DNA from 2 places in the Salinicola sp. RZ23 genome. Region 1 is predicted to be linked to the other one. Evidence: predicted binding sites of a transcription regulator. Region 1 holds the regulator's gene; the other holds the start of a gene.

Region 1 (7,560 bases):
TCGGCGCTTCGTTCTTCGGCTATCTGCCCTGGCTGGGCACGGATGCCGTGGGCATGCCGCTCTGGGTGCTGGTACTGCTGCTGCTCGGCTTCACGGTCTCCGAGCTGTGCCTGTCGCCGATCGGGCTATCGGTCACCACGCGGCTGGCGCCACGCGCGATGCAGACCCAGATGATCGCGCTCTTTTATCTGTCGCTGTCGCTCGGTTTCGCCGCCGGCGGACGTGCCGGCGAGTGGTACACCCAGCGCACGGAGGTGGTCTATTTCATCACGCTGGGCACGGTGAGTCTGATCGCCGGTGTGCTGCTCGCGCTCTGCCTGCCGGCGATTCGCCGCGCCAGCGCCGGCACCGAGTGAGCGCCGGCAGCGAATAAGCGCTGTTATCGAGCAAGTACCGGCGGTACCCCGGGCGCCGCGGGTGTGGCGTCCGGGGGATGGCGGTATCAGCTGTCGAGGCGATCCTTGACGTAGGTGATCTCGCTCTTGCCGTGGGGCACAGGTTGGCCGTCGGCATCGAGATTGACGAATACCATGCGATCGATCGTCAGAATGCTCTTGCGGGTGATCTTGTTGCGGACATGGCAGGAGAGCGTGATCGAGCTGGTGCCGAAATGGGTCGCGGTGAGGCCCAGCTCGATGATGTCACCCTGACGTGCACTGGAGACGAAGTTGATCTCCGAGATGAACTTGGTGACCACGTTGGCGTTGTCGAGCTGAATGATGGCGTAGATCGCGGCTTCTTCGTCGATCCAGCGCAGCAGACTGCCCCCGAACAGCGAGCCGTTGGGGTTGAGATCCTCGGGCTTGATCCATTTGCGGGTATGGAAGTTCATGCACGGCTCCTGGGGGCGACGGTAGGCGTCGGGGCATTGACGTTGAAGGATTGCCGCTATCGGCGGGACCTATTCATCCTCGTGGAAGCGGGCCTCGAACAGCGCGGTGATCGCCTCCATCGCGGGTTCCGCTTCGTCACCTTCGGTGACGATCACCAGCGGCGTGCCGCAGGGCGCGGCCAGCATCAGCAGCGACATGATATTGGCGGCGTCGGCGATACGCTCGCCGTGGTGTACCGCGACCCGGGCGGCGAACGGCTGACAGCACTGCACCAGCTTGGTCGCGGCCCGGGCGTGCAGGCCGCGGCGGTTGGTCAGGCGCAGTTCACGCGTCGGCATTGCCACCCCGCTCGGCAGGCATGTCATCGGAGAGGGCGGTGTGCACCCCGAGTTCGCGATGGCGTAGACGGATATCGACGTCGTCGTGACGGAAGTGGTGCGCCAGGCGCTCGATCAGGTAGACCGAGCGGTGATGACCGCCGGTGCAGCCCACCGCGACGGTGAGGTAGCTGCGGTGGCTGGCCAGGTAGGCCGGCAGCCAGCGGATCAGCCAGGCATGGATATCGCCGGCCATGGCGTGCACGTCGGGGTACTGCTCGAGAAAGGTGACGATCTCGCCGTCGCGGCCGTCGAAAGCACGCAGGTTCGGGTCCCAGAACGGGTTGGGCAGGCAGCGCACGTCGAACACCATGTCGGCATCCAGCGGTACGCCGCGCTTGAAGCCGAACGATTCGAAGGTGAGCGTGAGGCGGCCGCCGCTGTGACGCGCGACCTGTTCGCTGATGCGGGCACGCAGGTCGTGGACCGAGAGACCGCGGGTATCGATCACCAGATCGGCGACCCGGCGGATCGGCGCCAGATAGCCCTGCTCGTTGTCGATCGCCTCGGCCAGCGTCATGTCGTTGCCGCGGGTCAGCGGATGGCGACGACGGGTGGCGGAGTAGCGTTCGAGCAGCACCTTGGCGTCGGCGGTGAGGTAGATCACCTGGGTGTCGATGCCGCGCTCGCGCACACCTTCGAGCAGCACCGGGAAGCGCTCCAGCGCCTCCGGCAGGTTACGCGCATCGATGCTCACCGCCACATTGGGCCGCGACGGCGGTGCGGCCCTGAGCTCGTCGATCAGCGGCGCCAGCAGATTGGTCGGCAGGTTGTCGATGGCGTAGTAGCCGAGATCTTCCAGCGCCTGCAGCGCAATGGATTTTCCCGACCCCGAGCGGCCACTGATGATGACGAGTCGCATGCAGTCTCTATCCGTCTTCGCTGTCCTGATGATGGCGAATGGCGTCGATCAGCGTGTCGTGGAGCGCGTGCTGCGAGCCGGCCTGGCGCAGCTTCTGGCGCACGCTGCCCTGATTCATGATGCCGGCGACCTCGGCCAGCAGCGAAAGGTGGGCGTCGTCGGCCTCCTCCGGCACCAGCAGCACGAACACCAGATCCACCGGCTCGCCATCGATGGCATCGAAGTCGATGGCATCCTCGAGGCGCATGAAGCCAGCCAACGGCGTCTTGCAGTGCGGGCTGCGGGCGTGCGGGATGGCGACCCCGTTGCCGATGCCGGTGCTGCCCAGCCGCTCGCGTCCGATCAGGCGGCTGAACACCTCCTGACTGTCCAGGCTGGGCGTATTCTGGGCGATGAAGGTGCTGAAGAATTCCAGCAGACGCTTTTTGCTGCCCCCCGTCACACCGTAGAGGGTGCGTTCGGGGGGCAGGATGGTTTCCAGAGTGATCATCGGGGAATTAGCGGGCGCCTGCGCCTTGCGCGCGGGCCTGTGCCTTCTCTTTGTGTTTGACCAGCTGGCGGTCCAGCTTGTCGGTCAGGGCGTCGATCGCGGCATACATGTCGATATCGCTGGCTTCGGCATGAATGTCGCCGCCCGCTGCGTGTAGCGTGCAGGCCGCTTGCTGACGCTCTTTCTCGATGCTCAACGTCACCTGAACGTTGGTGATGTTGTCGTAGTGGCGCTCCAGACGTGCGAGTTTCTCGTCGACGTAGTCCCGCAGGGCGTCGGTCAGTTCGACATGGTGGCCGGTGACGTTCACTTGCATGGCGCGCTCCTGTTGCGGCTTATGTGGCACCTCTGATTGTAACCCTTTTCTCCGCGCTGCAAAGGGATCGCGGACGATTGATCGCCATGCGCTCGCGTGAATTCTAAAAGTCCAATCAAGACAGTCGCTTACGTTCGCTCGAGGCGGGGATGCCCATGGCCTCGCGGTACTTGGCCACGGTGCGCCGGGCGACGCTGATGTCGGCCTGCGCCAGCAGCTCCACCAGCTTGCTGTCGGAGAGCGGCTTGCGCGGTGACTCCTCGCCGATCAGCTTCTTCAGGCGTGCCCGAATCGCGGTGCTGGAGACGCTGTCGCTCTCGCCGCGTTGCCCCACCTGACTGGAAAAGAAGTACTTGAGTTCGAACACCCCGCGCGGCGTGTGGATGAACTTCTGCGTGGTCACCCGCGAGATGGTGGATTCGTGCATGTCGACGCTGGTGGCGATGTCGGCCAGGATCAGCGGCTTCATCGCCTCTTCGCCGCGCTCGAGGAAGTCGACCTGGCGCGCCATGATCTCGCGCCCCACCCGCAACAGGGTGTCGTTGCGGCTGGAGAGGCTCTTCATCAGCCAGCGCGCCTCCTGCAGGTGCTGGCGCAGAAAGGTGTTGTCGTCGCTCTTGTCGGCGCGCCGGATCAGCGCGGCGTAGTCGGGCTGGATGCGCAGCCGCGGCAGCGCCTCGGCGTTGAGCTCGATGCGCCAGCCATCGCGGGTCAGGCGTGCCACCAGATCCGGGATCACATAGTCCTGCTGGCTGTGGTCGAAGGCCTGGCCGGGGCGCGGGTCGAGGGTGCGGATGGTGGCGATGACGCGGTCGAGCTCGTCGTCGTCGAGGCGCAGGCGGCGCTTGAGCTGGCGCCGGTCGTCGCCGGCCAGCGCCTCCAGGAACTGGCGCACCAGGCGCTTGGCCTGGGGCAGCAGTGGGGTATCGCCGGGCAGCGCGCCGAGCTGCAGCAGCAGGCATTCGCGCAGATCGCGGGCGCCCACGCCGGTGGGGTCGAACTGCTGCAGCCGCAGCAGTACGCGCTCGAGGTCGGCGCTGGTGCACGGCTCCGAATGCTGCTCGCGCAGCCCCGCGGTGAGCTCGTCGAGGGTGCCCTCGAGATAGCCGTTGGCGTTGATGGCGTCGATCAGGTAGTCGCCGATGAGCCGTTCGCGGGGATCGAAATCGCCCATGGCGAGCTGCCAGGCGAGATGGTCGTGGAGCGTGGTGCCGGCGGCGTTGCGCTCCAGGTCCGGCCACTCGTCGGCGCCGGCCGGGGCGGCGCTGGCGGCGATGTCCTGATAGGTGTCGCTCCACTCGCTGTCGAGGGCGAGCTCTTCGGGAATATCGCTGGCCCACTCCTCCTCGGGCGTCTCGCTGGCCGCCTGCTCGGCATACTCTTCGTCCAGCTCGAGCATGGGGTTGGCCTCGAGCGCCTGCTGGATCTCCTGGCGCAGATCGAGCGTCGACAGCTGCAGCAGCTGGATCGCCTGCTGCAGCTGTGGCGTCATTGTCAGCTGGGCGCCGACACGCAGTTGAAGTGAAGGTTTCATGGACATGGCATGGACACGGGAAAGGGCCGCGGTGGCCGTCGATAGGTTAACCCTACGTTACTGACTGCCCCGGTGGGATGCAACGCTTTGAGCGCTAACTTTATGCAAGAAATATGCCACGGTGCGTTCGGCTTGGGTGTGCAGAGGCTTTGAGAGGTGCGCCGCCCGCCGCGAGTGACGCAGTGGGCTGGGGAGGCGGAAGGGCCTTGGCGCGACGCTGGACTTTGTACGCAAAGTCGGCGAGCGAAGGCCATACCGGGGCGCGTAGCTAAGGCAAAAATCGGCGAAAACGGACCGGTCTGGCGCTCCAGTTTACGGGGTGTAAATGAGCATTTTGACGGGGGCGCCGACCTCGGGCTGGCGATCCCGCCGATTTTTAACGCCGAATTGTCGAGCGCAGGTAGTTTGCGTCTCGAGTCTAGAGTCGGAACTCGTGCCCCAGATAGACATCGCGCACGCGCTGATTGTCGAGGATTGCCTCCGGGCGCCCCTCGGCGATGATCTGTCCATCGCCGACGATGTAGGCGTTGTCGCAGATATCCAGTGTCTCGCGCACGTTGTGGTCGGTGATCAGCACGCCGATCTCACGATCCCGCAGCTGGCGGATGATGTTCTTGATATCGCCCACCGAGATCGGATCGACCCCGGCGAAGGGTTCGTCGAGCAGCACGAAGGCGGGCTCGGTGGCCAGTGCCCGGGCAATCTCCACCCGCCGCCGCTCGCCACCGGAGAGCGACATGCCCAGGTTGTCGCGGATATGGTCGACGTGGAAATCGCCCAGCAGCTGCTCCAGGCGGTCGCGGCGCCCGGCGCGGTCGAGATCCCGGCGCGTCTCCAGAATGGCCATGATGTTGTCGGCGACGCTGAGCTTGCGGAAGATCGAGGCCTCCTGCGGCAGGTAGCCGATGCCGGCGCGGGCGCGCTCGTGCATCGGCGCGCGGCTCAGGTCGCGATCGTCGATGTGCACGCTGCCGGCGTCGGACTTGACCAGCCCCACGATCATGTAGAAGGAGGTGGTCTTGCCCGCGCCGTTGGGGCCGAGCAGGCCGACGATGCTGCCCTGGCGCAGGGTCAGGCTGAAGTCGTGGACGACTCGACGCCCCTTGTAGCTCTTGGCCAGATTGGCGGCCGTTAGCGTTTTCATCGCTGGATTCCTTGCCTCGCGAAAGGGTGCGTCACTGCGTCTGCTGGCGCGGCGTGAGCGTCATGCGCACGCGGCCGTCGCCGCTGCCGTCGCCACTGGTGCTGGAGCGCGCGTTGACCCTGCGCGAGTTGAGATAGTACTCGACGTAGGCGCCATCGAAGGTGTCGCGTGCCTGGTGCAGTTCGGCGTGACCGATCAGCTCGACCCGGCGCTCGGCGGCGTGGTAGATGATCTTGTCGCCCCAGCCCTTGACCAGGGCTTCGTCGGGGGCGGGCTTCTGCTCCAGATAGGCGCGCTCGCCACCGCCACCGGTAGCGGTCACCAGGCTGACTTCGCCATTCTTGCCGCGCTTGATCTCCACTCGAGCGGCCTTGAGCTGCATGCTGCCCTGCTGCATGTCGACCTTGCCGGTATAGACGGCGGTGCCTTGGCGATCGTCGAGTTCGAGCTGGTCGGCGGCGATCTCGATCGGCGCCGAGGCGTCGCTCTCCAGCGCCAGGGCAGGCAGGCTGGAGAGTCCCAGTGCGGTCAAGACCAGCAGTTGGCCGAGTTCTCGCCTCATGATCCTTGATCCTCAGATTGCTGTGGCAGGCGGCCCTGCACGTTATCGGTCAGACGCATGCGGTTCTGGTTGATCCAGGCGTCGAAGCGATCGCCACGCATGGTCTGGTTATGCTGACGCAAGACGGAGGAGGTGTCACTCCAGGCGTGCGCGCTGCGGTTGTCGTAGTGGAGGGTCTGGGTCTCCAGGCTCCAGGCCTTGGTCGGCTGCACCAGGCGTGCGTTGCCCTCGAGGGTGAGCAGGTTGCCGTTATCGGCCAGCCGGCCCTGGTCGCCGGTGATCTGCCACTCACGCTGATCGTCGTCGATCAGATAGCCGTGGGGCTTCTCGGCCCGGATCACGTCGTCGGCCGGGGTGTGCACCATGCGGGGCGTATCGAGGCGCTGATAGGCGCGGCCCTGCTCGTCGAAGCGCGTCATCCGCGCATCTTCGAGAAAATAGTCCGGCTCGCCGGCGGGATCGCTGGGCGCCGGTGCCGGGGCGCGCTCGTTGCGCTGGTCGAGATAGGCGAGCCCGCCACCGAGGGCCAGCAGCAGGGCCAGCAGACCGAGGCGGCGCCACCAGGGGGAGCGAGTTCGTGGCGTGGCTGTCACGCGATCTCCTTCGGCATCGGGGTTAGCAGCGGCCATCTCAGATCACGCCGCTGCGCAGCAGGTCGTGCATGTGCAGGGCGCCGATCGGGCATCCCGCCTCGACCACCGCCAGTGCGGTGATCATGTTGTCCTCCATGATGCGCACCGCCTCGGCGGCGAGCATGTCCGGGGCTGCCGTCTTGCCGCCGCGGGTCATGACGTCATCGACCTTGAGCAGGTCGAAATCGCCACGCTGGTCCAGCGTGCGGCGCAGGTCGCCGTCGGTGTAGACACCGACCAGGCGCTGATGTTCATCCACCACGCAGGTGAAGCCCATGCCCTTGCGCGTCATCTCCAGCAGGGCCACGCGCAGGGGGCTGCCGGCGGGCACGCAAGGCAGTCGCTCGCCGCCATGCATCAGATCGCTGACGCGCAGCAGCAGCCGCTTGCCCAGGGTGCCACCGGGGTGCGAGAGGGCGAAATCCTCGGGGCTGAAGCCGCGCGCTTCGAGCAGGGCCAGAGCCAGGGCGTCGCCCATCGCCAGGGCTGCGGTGGTCGACGAGGTGGGGGCGAGGTCGTGCGGGCAGGCCTCGCGCGAGACGCCCGCATCGATATGCACGTCGCTGTAGCGCGCCAGGGTCGAGTGGGGGCGGCCGGTGAGGCTGATCAGCGGTGCGCCCAGGCGCTTGAACAGTGCGATCAGGCCAGTGATCTCCTGGGTCTCGCCGGAGTTGGAGAGGGCGATCACCACGTCACCCTCGGTCACCATGCCCAGATCGCCGTGACTGGCCTCGCCGGGGTGCAGATAGAAGGCCGGCGAGCCGGTGCTGGCAAAGGTGGCCGCCATCTTTCGCGCAATATGCCCGGACT
Region 2 (7,560 bases), on a different contig from region 1:
CACGCGCATCCATGAAGCTGCGCGGATAGATCTGATAGATGACGCTGCCACGCCACCAGGCGGTGTTCTCGCTCATGACATCCCCTGGGTGATGGATTCACGCCCGGCCTCGGCACCGGGCGTCGTGTCAGACTAGCCGCTTTTCTGATCGAGGTTAAATTCGGTTTCAGTCGTCCGCCAACGCCGGCAACAGCACTTTCAACTTGCGCGTCAGGGTGTTGCGCCCCCACCCCAGCAGCTCGGCGGCTTCGCCGATCTTGTGGAGAGCACGCGCCGGTGTGCTCGAGCGCGGTCTCGATCAGGATGCGCTCGTGAACTCTGACAAGCGGCACGAACTCCGGGCTTCAGTCGTCCGCCAGCGCCGGCAACAGCACCTTCAACTTGCGCGTCAGGGTGTTGCGCCCCCACCCCAGCAGCTCGGCGGCTTCGCCCTTGCGCCCGCCGGTGTGCTTGAGCGCGGTCTCGATCAGGATGCGCTCGAAATCCGGCACCGCCTCCTCGAGCAGGTGGGTGTGACCCGCCGCCAGGGCGCGATCCGCCCATTCGCGGAAGGCCGCGCGCCAGTCGCCGCTGGGGGCTTCCAGACCTTCGAGATCGCGCAGCTCCAGCGGCAGATCGTCGACCAGCACCTCGCGTCCCGAGGCCATCACCGTGAGCCAGCGGCAGGTATTCTCGAGCTGGCGCACATTCCCCGGCCAGGGTAGCCGGGTGAGATGGGAGGTCGCTTCCTGGGTCAGCACCTTGGGCTCGGTGGCGAGCTCCTTGGCCGCCTCGGCGAGAAAGTGCTGGGCCAGCCGCGGGATGTCCTCGCGCCGCTCGGCGAGCCGCGGCAGGTGCACACGGATCACGTTGAGGCGGTGGAACAGATCCTCGCGGAAGCGCCCGTCGGCGACCAGTGTCTCCAGATTCTGGTGGGTTGCGGCGATGATCCGCACGTCGACCTTGACCGGGGTGTGCCCACCGACCCGATAGAACTCGCCGTCGGCGAGCACCCGCAGCAGCCGCGTCTGGGTGTCGGCCGGCATATCGCCGATCTCGTCGAGGAACAGGGTGCCACCGTCGGCTTGTTCGAAGCGTCCGCGACGCTGGGAGGTGGCCCCGGTGAAGGCGCCCTTCTCGTGGCCGAACAGCTCCGACTCCATCAGATCCTTGGGGATAGCCGCCATGTTGAGGGCGATGAACGGCTGCCCGCGGCGCGGGCTGTGCTGGTGCAGCGCCTGGGCGACCCGCTCCTTGCCGGTCCCCGATTCGCCGTTGATCAGCACCGTGATATGCGACTGCGACAGCCGGCCGATGGCGCGAAACACCTCCTGCATTGCCGGCGCCTCACCGATGATCTCCGCCGAGAGCCCCTCCGGCAGCGCCGCCGGCGAGCGCCGCTCACGGGCGTGGGCGACGCCGCGGCGCACCAGCGCCAGGGCGTCGTCGACATCGAACGGCTTGGGCAGATACTCGAAGGCCCCACCCTGGTAGGAGGCCACCGCACTGTCGAGATCCGAGTGCGCGGTCATCACGATCACCGGCAGGTCCGGGTGCATCTCGCGCACCTTGGCCATCAGGTCGAGCCCGTCTAGCCCCGGCATGCGGATATCGGTCAGCAGCACCTCCGGTGCCTGGCGCTCGATCGCCTCCAGCGCGGCATCGGCACGGTCGAAGGATTTCACTTCCAGATCCGGCTGCGCCAGCGCCCGCTCCAGGACCCAGCGGATGGCACGATCGTCGTCGACGATCACGATACGGGCGACATCGGTCATGACACTCCTCCTGCACTAAGATGAGTCGCGCTCGCGACGAGGGGATGAATCTCGCTCGTGGCGACGGAATGAATCGCACTCGTAGCGGCTGCGGCAGGGCGCGTCCTTGCGCGCCCGCGGGGATGGCGAGAGACGCTCAAGCCGGCGCCTCGAACGGAATCAGCAGACGGAACTCGGTGGCCCCGGGGCGCGATTCGCACTCGATCAGGCCCTGGTGCTGGTGCAGGATCGACTGCGCAATGGAGAGCCCGAGGCCGCTGCCCTCGGCGCGTCCGGAGACCATGGGAAAGAACAGCGTCTCGCGGATCGGCGCAGGAATCCCCGGGCCGTTGTCGATAATCGCCATCTCGCACACCAGGCGATGACGCTCCGCACCCAGGGTGAACTGGCGCCGCACCCGGGTACGCAGCAGCAGCCGCGGCTCCGGGGTGGCGTGCTCGGTCATCGCCTGGACCGCATTGCGCGCGACGTTGAGCGTGGCCTGGATCAGCTGCGCTTCGTCGCCGATCAGGTCCGGCACGCTGGGGTCGTAGTCGCGCTCGAAGGCGAGCCGGGGATGCTCCGCTTCCAGCAGTGCGCGCACCCGCTCCAGCACCTTGTGCACGTTGAGCGACTCGTGCCGCACCAGGGTGTTGGGGCCGAGCATGCGATCGACCAGATCGCGCAGGCGGTCGACCTCCTCGACGATGATGCGGGTGAACTCGGTCAACTGCGGGTCGGGCAGGTCGCGCTCCAGCAGCTGGGCCGCCCCGCGAATGCCCCCCAGCGGATTCTTGACCTCGTGGGCCAGCCCGCGGGTCAGCACCTTGACCGTTTCCTGACGCGCGATCAGCGCCTCTTCGCGGGAGATGCGCAGCAACCGGTCGCGCGGCTCGATCTCAACCAGCAGCTCGCGGCTGGTGATCGGGGTCGCGGTGAAGTCGACGGTGATCGTCTCGCCGCCGGGCAGCGACAGCGACGCCTCGCGCTGGGTGTAAGGGTGGAACTCGTGCATCGCCTTGCTCAACACCTCGCGCACGCGCCCGGACTCGCCCTCCAGGCACTCCAGCCAATGCCCCACCACCCGTGGCCGGCTGGCCGCCAGCAGCGCTTCGGCGGCGGGATTGAGCCAGCGCACCTGGAGCCGCTCGTCGAGCAGCACGACCGCAGTCGTCAGATGTTCCAGCAAGCGTTGATACATACGTCGTTCCATCGTGGTGATCCGCCATGTCCTGAAGCAGTGCAAGAACCGCGCCACCTCCACACCGCCGGGCTTTGGCGGCCTGGGCGCTGCGCTATCCTATCGCGGATGCACCAAAATGGCGCACCCGGCACGGAACGACACCCTGCCGCAGGCCCTTCTCATTGGCTCGCTTCCCGCTGACAGACCGATGCCCACGCATCGTTCGAGTCGGATGAGCGGCTCAATTCGAGCCGTCGGCGCGATTCGGGCGAGCTGGCCGATTCGGGTTGGCGGGCAGATTCACGCTGGCGCGCTGGACGTAGAGCGTGACCGGCGGCGTGGCCAGCTGCACCGTGCCCTGATCGTCGACGATCTCCGCCAGTAGCTGGTGCTCGCCGCGGTCCAGGCCGCTCACCGCGAATACCTGGGTACGCATCGGCGACTGGCGCACCTCGCCGTCGACGCGCAGCTGTACCCGATCGGAGGAGGCCAGCGGCGGCTGGATCGCCAGGCGCACCTGGACGTCACCGGCACGCCCGGTGGGCAGGGTCGTGCCGTCGGCGGGGCTCAAGATCTCGAAGCGTGAGTAGGCCGCTGCCGCCTCGGACGCCGGCGTCTTGCGCGGTGTCACTGCCGCCCCCGCGGCGCCCTCGGCCGGTTCCTGCGGGTCGACCACGCTGATCGGCGCCAGCTCGACCCGCTGGCCGCCGCTCGGGCGGTCGCTGTAGACCACGTTGCCCTGGGCATCGATATGCCGGTAGACCGGCGACGCCAGCGCCGCGCCCGTCACCCCGGCGGCGGTCATGACGCCCACCAGCGCTCCTGCCATGAACCGTCCGCGGCGGCGCCACCCGCGCCGAGTCCCACGCTGCCTGTCGCTACCCATCAGAGTGCCTCTCCGCTTGCCGTTTCCGCTCTCTATCGGCCGCAGACGAAAAAGCCCCACCGAAGTGGGGCTTGTCGTCGAGCGCGAACGCTATCGTTCACGGATCTTCGCTCACTGGCCGTCGTTTACAGGCTGTAGTAGAGCTCGAACTCGACCGGGTGCGTGGTCATGCGCAGACGCTCGACATCTTCGCCCTTCAGCTCGATGTAGGCATCGATCATGGAGTCGGTGAAGACGCCACCTTCGGTCAGGAAGGCGCGATCCTTGTCCAGCGCTTCCAGAGCCTGATCCAGGCTGCTGGCGACGGTCGGAACCTTCTTGCCCTCTTCCGGCGGCAGGTCATAGAGGTTCTTGTCCATGGCATCGCCAGGATGGATCTTGTTCTTGATGCCGTCGATGCCGGCCATCAGCATCGCCGAGAACGCCAGGTACGGGTTGGCGGTCGGGTCAGGGAAACGCGTCTCGACACGCTTGGCCTTCGGGTTCGAGGTGTACGGAATACGGATCGAGGCGGAACGGTTACGCGCGCTGTAGGCGAGCATGACCGGCGCTTCGAAACCCGGCACCAGACGCTTGTAGGAGTTGGTCGAGGCGTTGGTGAAGGCGTTCAGGGCACGCGCGTGCTTGATGATGCCGCCGATGTAGTAGAGCGCCATCTCGGACAGGCCGGCGTATTCGTCACCCGCGAACTGGTTCTGACCATCTTTCCAGAACGACTGGTGGACGTGCATCCCGGAGCCGTTGTCACCGACCAGCGGCTTGGGCATGAAGGTCGCGGTCTTGCCGTAGGCGTGCGCCACGTTGTGGACCACGTACTTCAGTTCCTGAACTTCGTCGGCCTTCTTCACCAGGGTGTTGAACTTGACGCCGATCTCGTTCTGGCCGGCGTTGGCGACCTCGTGGTGGTGCACTTCGACCGACTGGCCGATCGCCTGCAGCGTGTTGCACATGGCGCTACGGATGTCGTGGAAGCTGTCGACCGGGGGCACCGGGAAGTAGCCGCCCTTGACGCGCGGACGGTGCGCCAGGTTGCCACCTTCGATCTGGCGATCGGTGGACCAGGCACCCTCTTCCGAGGTGATCTTGTACATCGAGCCTTCGATGTCGGACTTGAAGTGGACCTCGTCGAAGATGAAGAACTCGGGCTCCGGGCCGAAGAAGGCGGTGTCGCCCAGACCGGTGCTGTTCAGGTAGGCTTCGGCGCGCTTGGCGATGGAGCGCGGATCACGCTCGTAGCCCTGCATGGTGGCCGGCTCGATGATGTCGCAGCGCAGGATCAGCGTGGCGTCTTCGGTGAACGGGTCGAGGAAGCCGGTACCGTCTTCCGGACGCAGGATCATGTCCGATTCGTTGATGCCCTTCCAGCCTTCGATGGAAGAACCGTCGAACATCTGACCATCTTCAAAGAACTCGGCGTCGACGGCGCTGGCCGGAATGGTGACGTGCTGCTCCTTGCCCTTGGTATCGGTAAAGCGCAGATCGATCCACTTGACGTCGTGTTCTTCGATAAGGGCGAGGGTTTTCTCAGACATGTTGTCCTCCACTGTGAGCCATGGCTCGATTCGTTGGCGAATGTCCAACACCGCTTTTTAGCATGTGACCCGGGCGCTTGCCCATGCGTGCAACCGCTGCCCGCGGATCGATAAAGCGTGTTACGAAACATGAGCAAGTAATGTGCCAAAATGAGGCAGACACGCATACAAGCATAATAACCCGCTGTAATAGCGTCTTTTTTTGCCAAATCCTCGATGCACTAAAATCGTCTAAAAAGGGCTTCAGGTTCATTCTGGTGCGTCATGAGCGGGCCAGCGCACCAAAAAGGTCAGCCAAAAGGCCAACATGCACCAAATTGAAGCATCCTTTAACGGTGCAAGTTTGCGCACCGCCCCTTTTCCACGGCGAGCAGGACAGAGATACTGGGGGAGAGAGGGCGCCTTCGCCGCCACCGTCGCTCCCTGATCACGGAAGGCTACACATGCCCAGGCTGGATCGACCACAGGACGTGGTACAACGCTTGCGCGGCCATTGGCGGCGCAGCCTGAGTGAGCCGCTATGGGGGCGCAGCGCCATCCTGGCGCTCAACCGCGTGCTCGACAGCGAGGACGAAGCCCGCCTGCCGCATCGACGCGACACCTGTCTGGGCCCGGAGAGCCTGGCGAACCTCATCGCCACCCTTACCGAGAGCGCCCAGATCGTCAGTCTCGAGAGCGCCCTGCAGCTCCATCACGATCAGTTGCCACGCATTGCCCTCACCATCGACGGTGGCTGGCGCGACGTCGCCACGCGGGTACATCCGCTGCTCGAACGCCTGGCCTTCCCCGCCAGTGTCTTTCTTCCCGACCCGACGGTCCGCCAGCCGTGGATGCCGGACCGCGCGCTTATCGCCGAGGCGCTCTGGCACGACGAGAGCCCCCACGGCCGCGTCGCGACCCGGCTCGCCGAGCTCGGCCTGCCGGGCGCGCCCCGCGGCGGGCAGGACGAGCGCAAGAGCCAGGCCATCGCAGAGTGCCTGCAGGCGCAGCCAGCGGCACAGGCGCCGCGTCTCAAGGAGATCGCCCAGACGCTGTGGCAGGAGGAGCTGGCAGGCAGAGAGAAGATGGAGCCGGCGCTGGATGCTTTCAGCGTGCGCCGACTCGATCAGGCCGGGCTCTTGCGCTTCGGGCAGTTGACCGACGTCGCCGCGCTCGGCGCCAGCGCCGATGCCCGGCGCGCGCTGCAGACCGGGCAGCAGCGGCTATCACGGCTGTGTCGCGAGCCGTTGACTATCCGCGCCTGCACCGACCCCGGCGATATCGAAACGCTCGACCGCTTCACCCGGCTCGATGCCGATGCCCGCTGGTTGACGCGTGCGCCGGGCTGGCTGGAGCCCAGCAGCGACACCCGGCGGCTGCCGCGTTTCGTCATCGGCCAGCCCCTCGCCAACAGTTCGGGAAAACTGTTTGATTGGCTGCTGGGGCATCTGTCCCACTAGGCTTTTCCTGACAATGACGCTGCCTGACAAGAACGCTTCCCGACAAGGGCGCTTCATGACAAGAACGCTGCCTGACAAGGACACTCTCTGAAAAAAGGGCACGTCATGAAAAGCGCGTTTCATGAAGAGCGCGTTTCATGAAGAGCGCTCTCCCGGAAAAGGAGTGCGCTCGGCCCGCCAGCCTCAGGCCGGCATGACCCACAGCTTGGGCCACTGCTGGCGCCAGCCTTTCGCGGCGATACGCTGGTAGAACACCGCCGCATCGCCATGGTGCGGGTTGTGCGACAGCTGCCCCGCCAGCAGCGAGTCGAGCCCCAGCGGGGCACTCAGCCGCAGCGCCCCCGACGCCTCTAGACGCACGCCCACTGCGGTCTCGCGCTCGACCCAGTAGCGCATCGCATCGCTCGCGGAGGCGTAGGGCGCGTGGCCGTGGCGTTGGTGCATGCGCGCCTGGTTCTTGACCGACCAGGGCAGCCCGCTGGCCGCGCGCAGCTGCTCGCTCAGCGCTCGATCGCGTGCCTCACGGGTGTCGTCGGGATCGTGGAAGATCAGATCGATATCGTTGAACGGCGTGCGCTGCGCGTACCCGTGCAGCCGATCCCACACACAGTTGCGCACGAAGCCGGCGGCCAGCCAGGCATCCGGCAGTGCCAGCTCACGCGCCTGCTGGAGGGCGGCCATACGCAGTGGGTCCTGGGCGATCCAGACCAACAGGCGCATGGCAGCGAGGTTCCCCGCCGCCTCGGCGCTCACTCGGGGCTGGCCAGACACAGCCGTACCCGACGGA

The links. The regulator sigma-54, encoded in region 1, starts transcription at its own class of promoters, with help from an activator protein. The targets are predictions, from matches to a motif close to TGGCACNNNNNTTGCTNT.
Region 2: glnL (nitrogen regulation protein NR(II)) is a predicted target of sigma-54. The motif match lies at 2,973-2,990, and genes of this name have one in related genera.

What each region holds. Positions count from the first base shown of each region.
Region 1 covers NZ_PZJK01000012.1:123,465-131,024, reverse strand. The annotation lists gene DOM67_RS12530 (oligopeptide:H+ symporter) at 1-356, shown strand, start outside; gene DOM67_RS12525 (hotdog domain-containing protein) at 443-832, opposite strand; gene DOM67_RS12520 (HPr family phosphocarrier protein) at 902-1,171, opposite strand; gene rapZ (RNase adapter RapZ) at 1,158-2,072, opposite strand; gene DOM67_RS12510 (PTS sugar transporter subunit IIA) at 2,080-2,559, opposite strand; gene raiA (ribosome-associated translation inhibitor RaiA) at 2,570-2,878, opposite strand; gene DOM67_RS12500 (RNA polymerase factor sigma-54) at 2,994-4,418, opposite strand; gene lptB (LPS export ABC transporter ATP-binding protein) at 4,831-5,556, opposite strand; gene lptA (lipopolysaccharide transport periplasmic protein LptA) at 5,588-6,118, opposite strand; gene lptC (LPS export ABC transporter periplasmic protein LptC) at 6,115-6,711, opposite strand; gene DOM67_RS12480 (KpsF/GutQ family sugar-phosphate isomerase) at 6,749-7,560, opposite strand, start outside.
Region 2 covers NZ_PZJK01000008.1:28,990-36,549, reverse strand. The annotation lists gene DOM67_RS09290 (alpha-glucosidase) at 1-76, opposite strand, end outside; gene ntrC (nitrogen regulation protein NR(I)) at 345-1,754, opposite strand; gene glnL (nitrogen regulation protein NR(II)) at 1,891-2,934, opposite strand; gene DOM67_RS09270 (DUF4124 domain-containing protein) at 3,158-3,745, opposite strand; gene glnA (glutamate--ammonia ligase) at 3,928-5,334, opposite strand; gene DOM67_RS09260 (polysaccharide deacetylase family protein) at 5,778-6,773, shown strand; gene DOM67_RS09255 (nucleotidyltransferase family protein) at 6,957-7,493, opposite strand; gene DOM67_RS09250 (transporter associated domain-containing protein) at 7,523-7,560, opposite strand, start outside.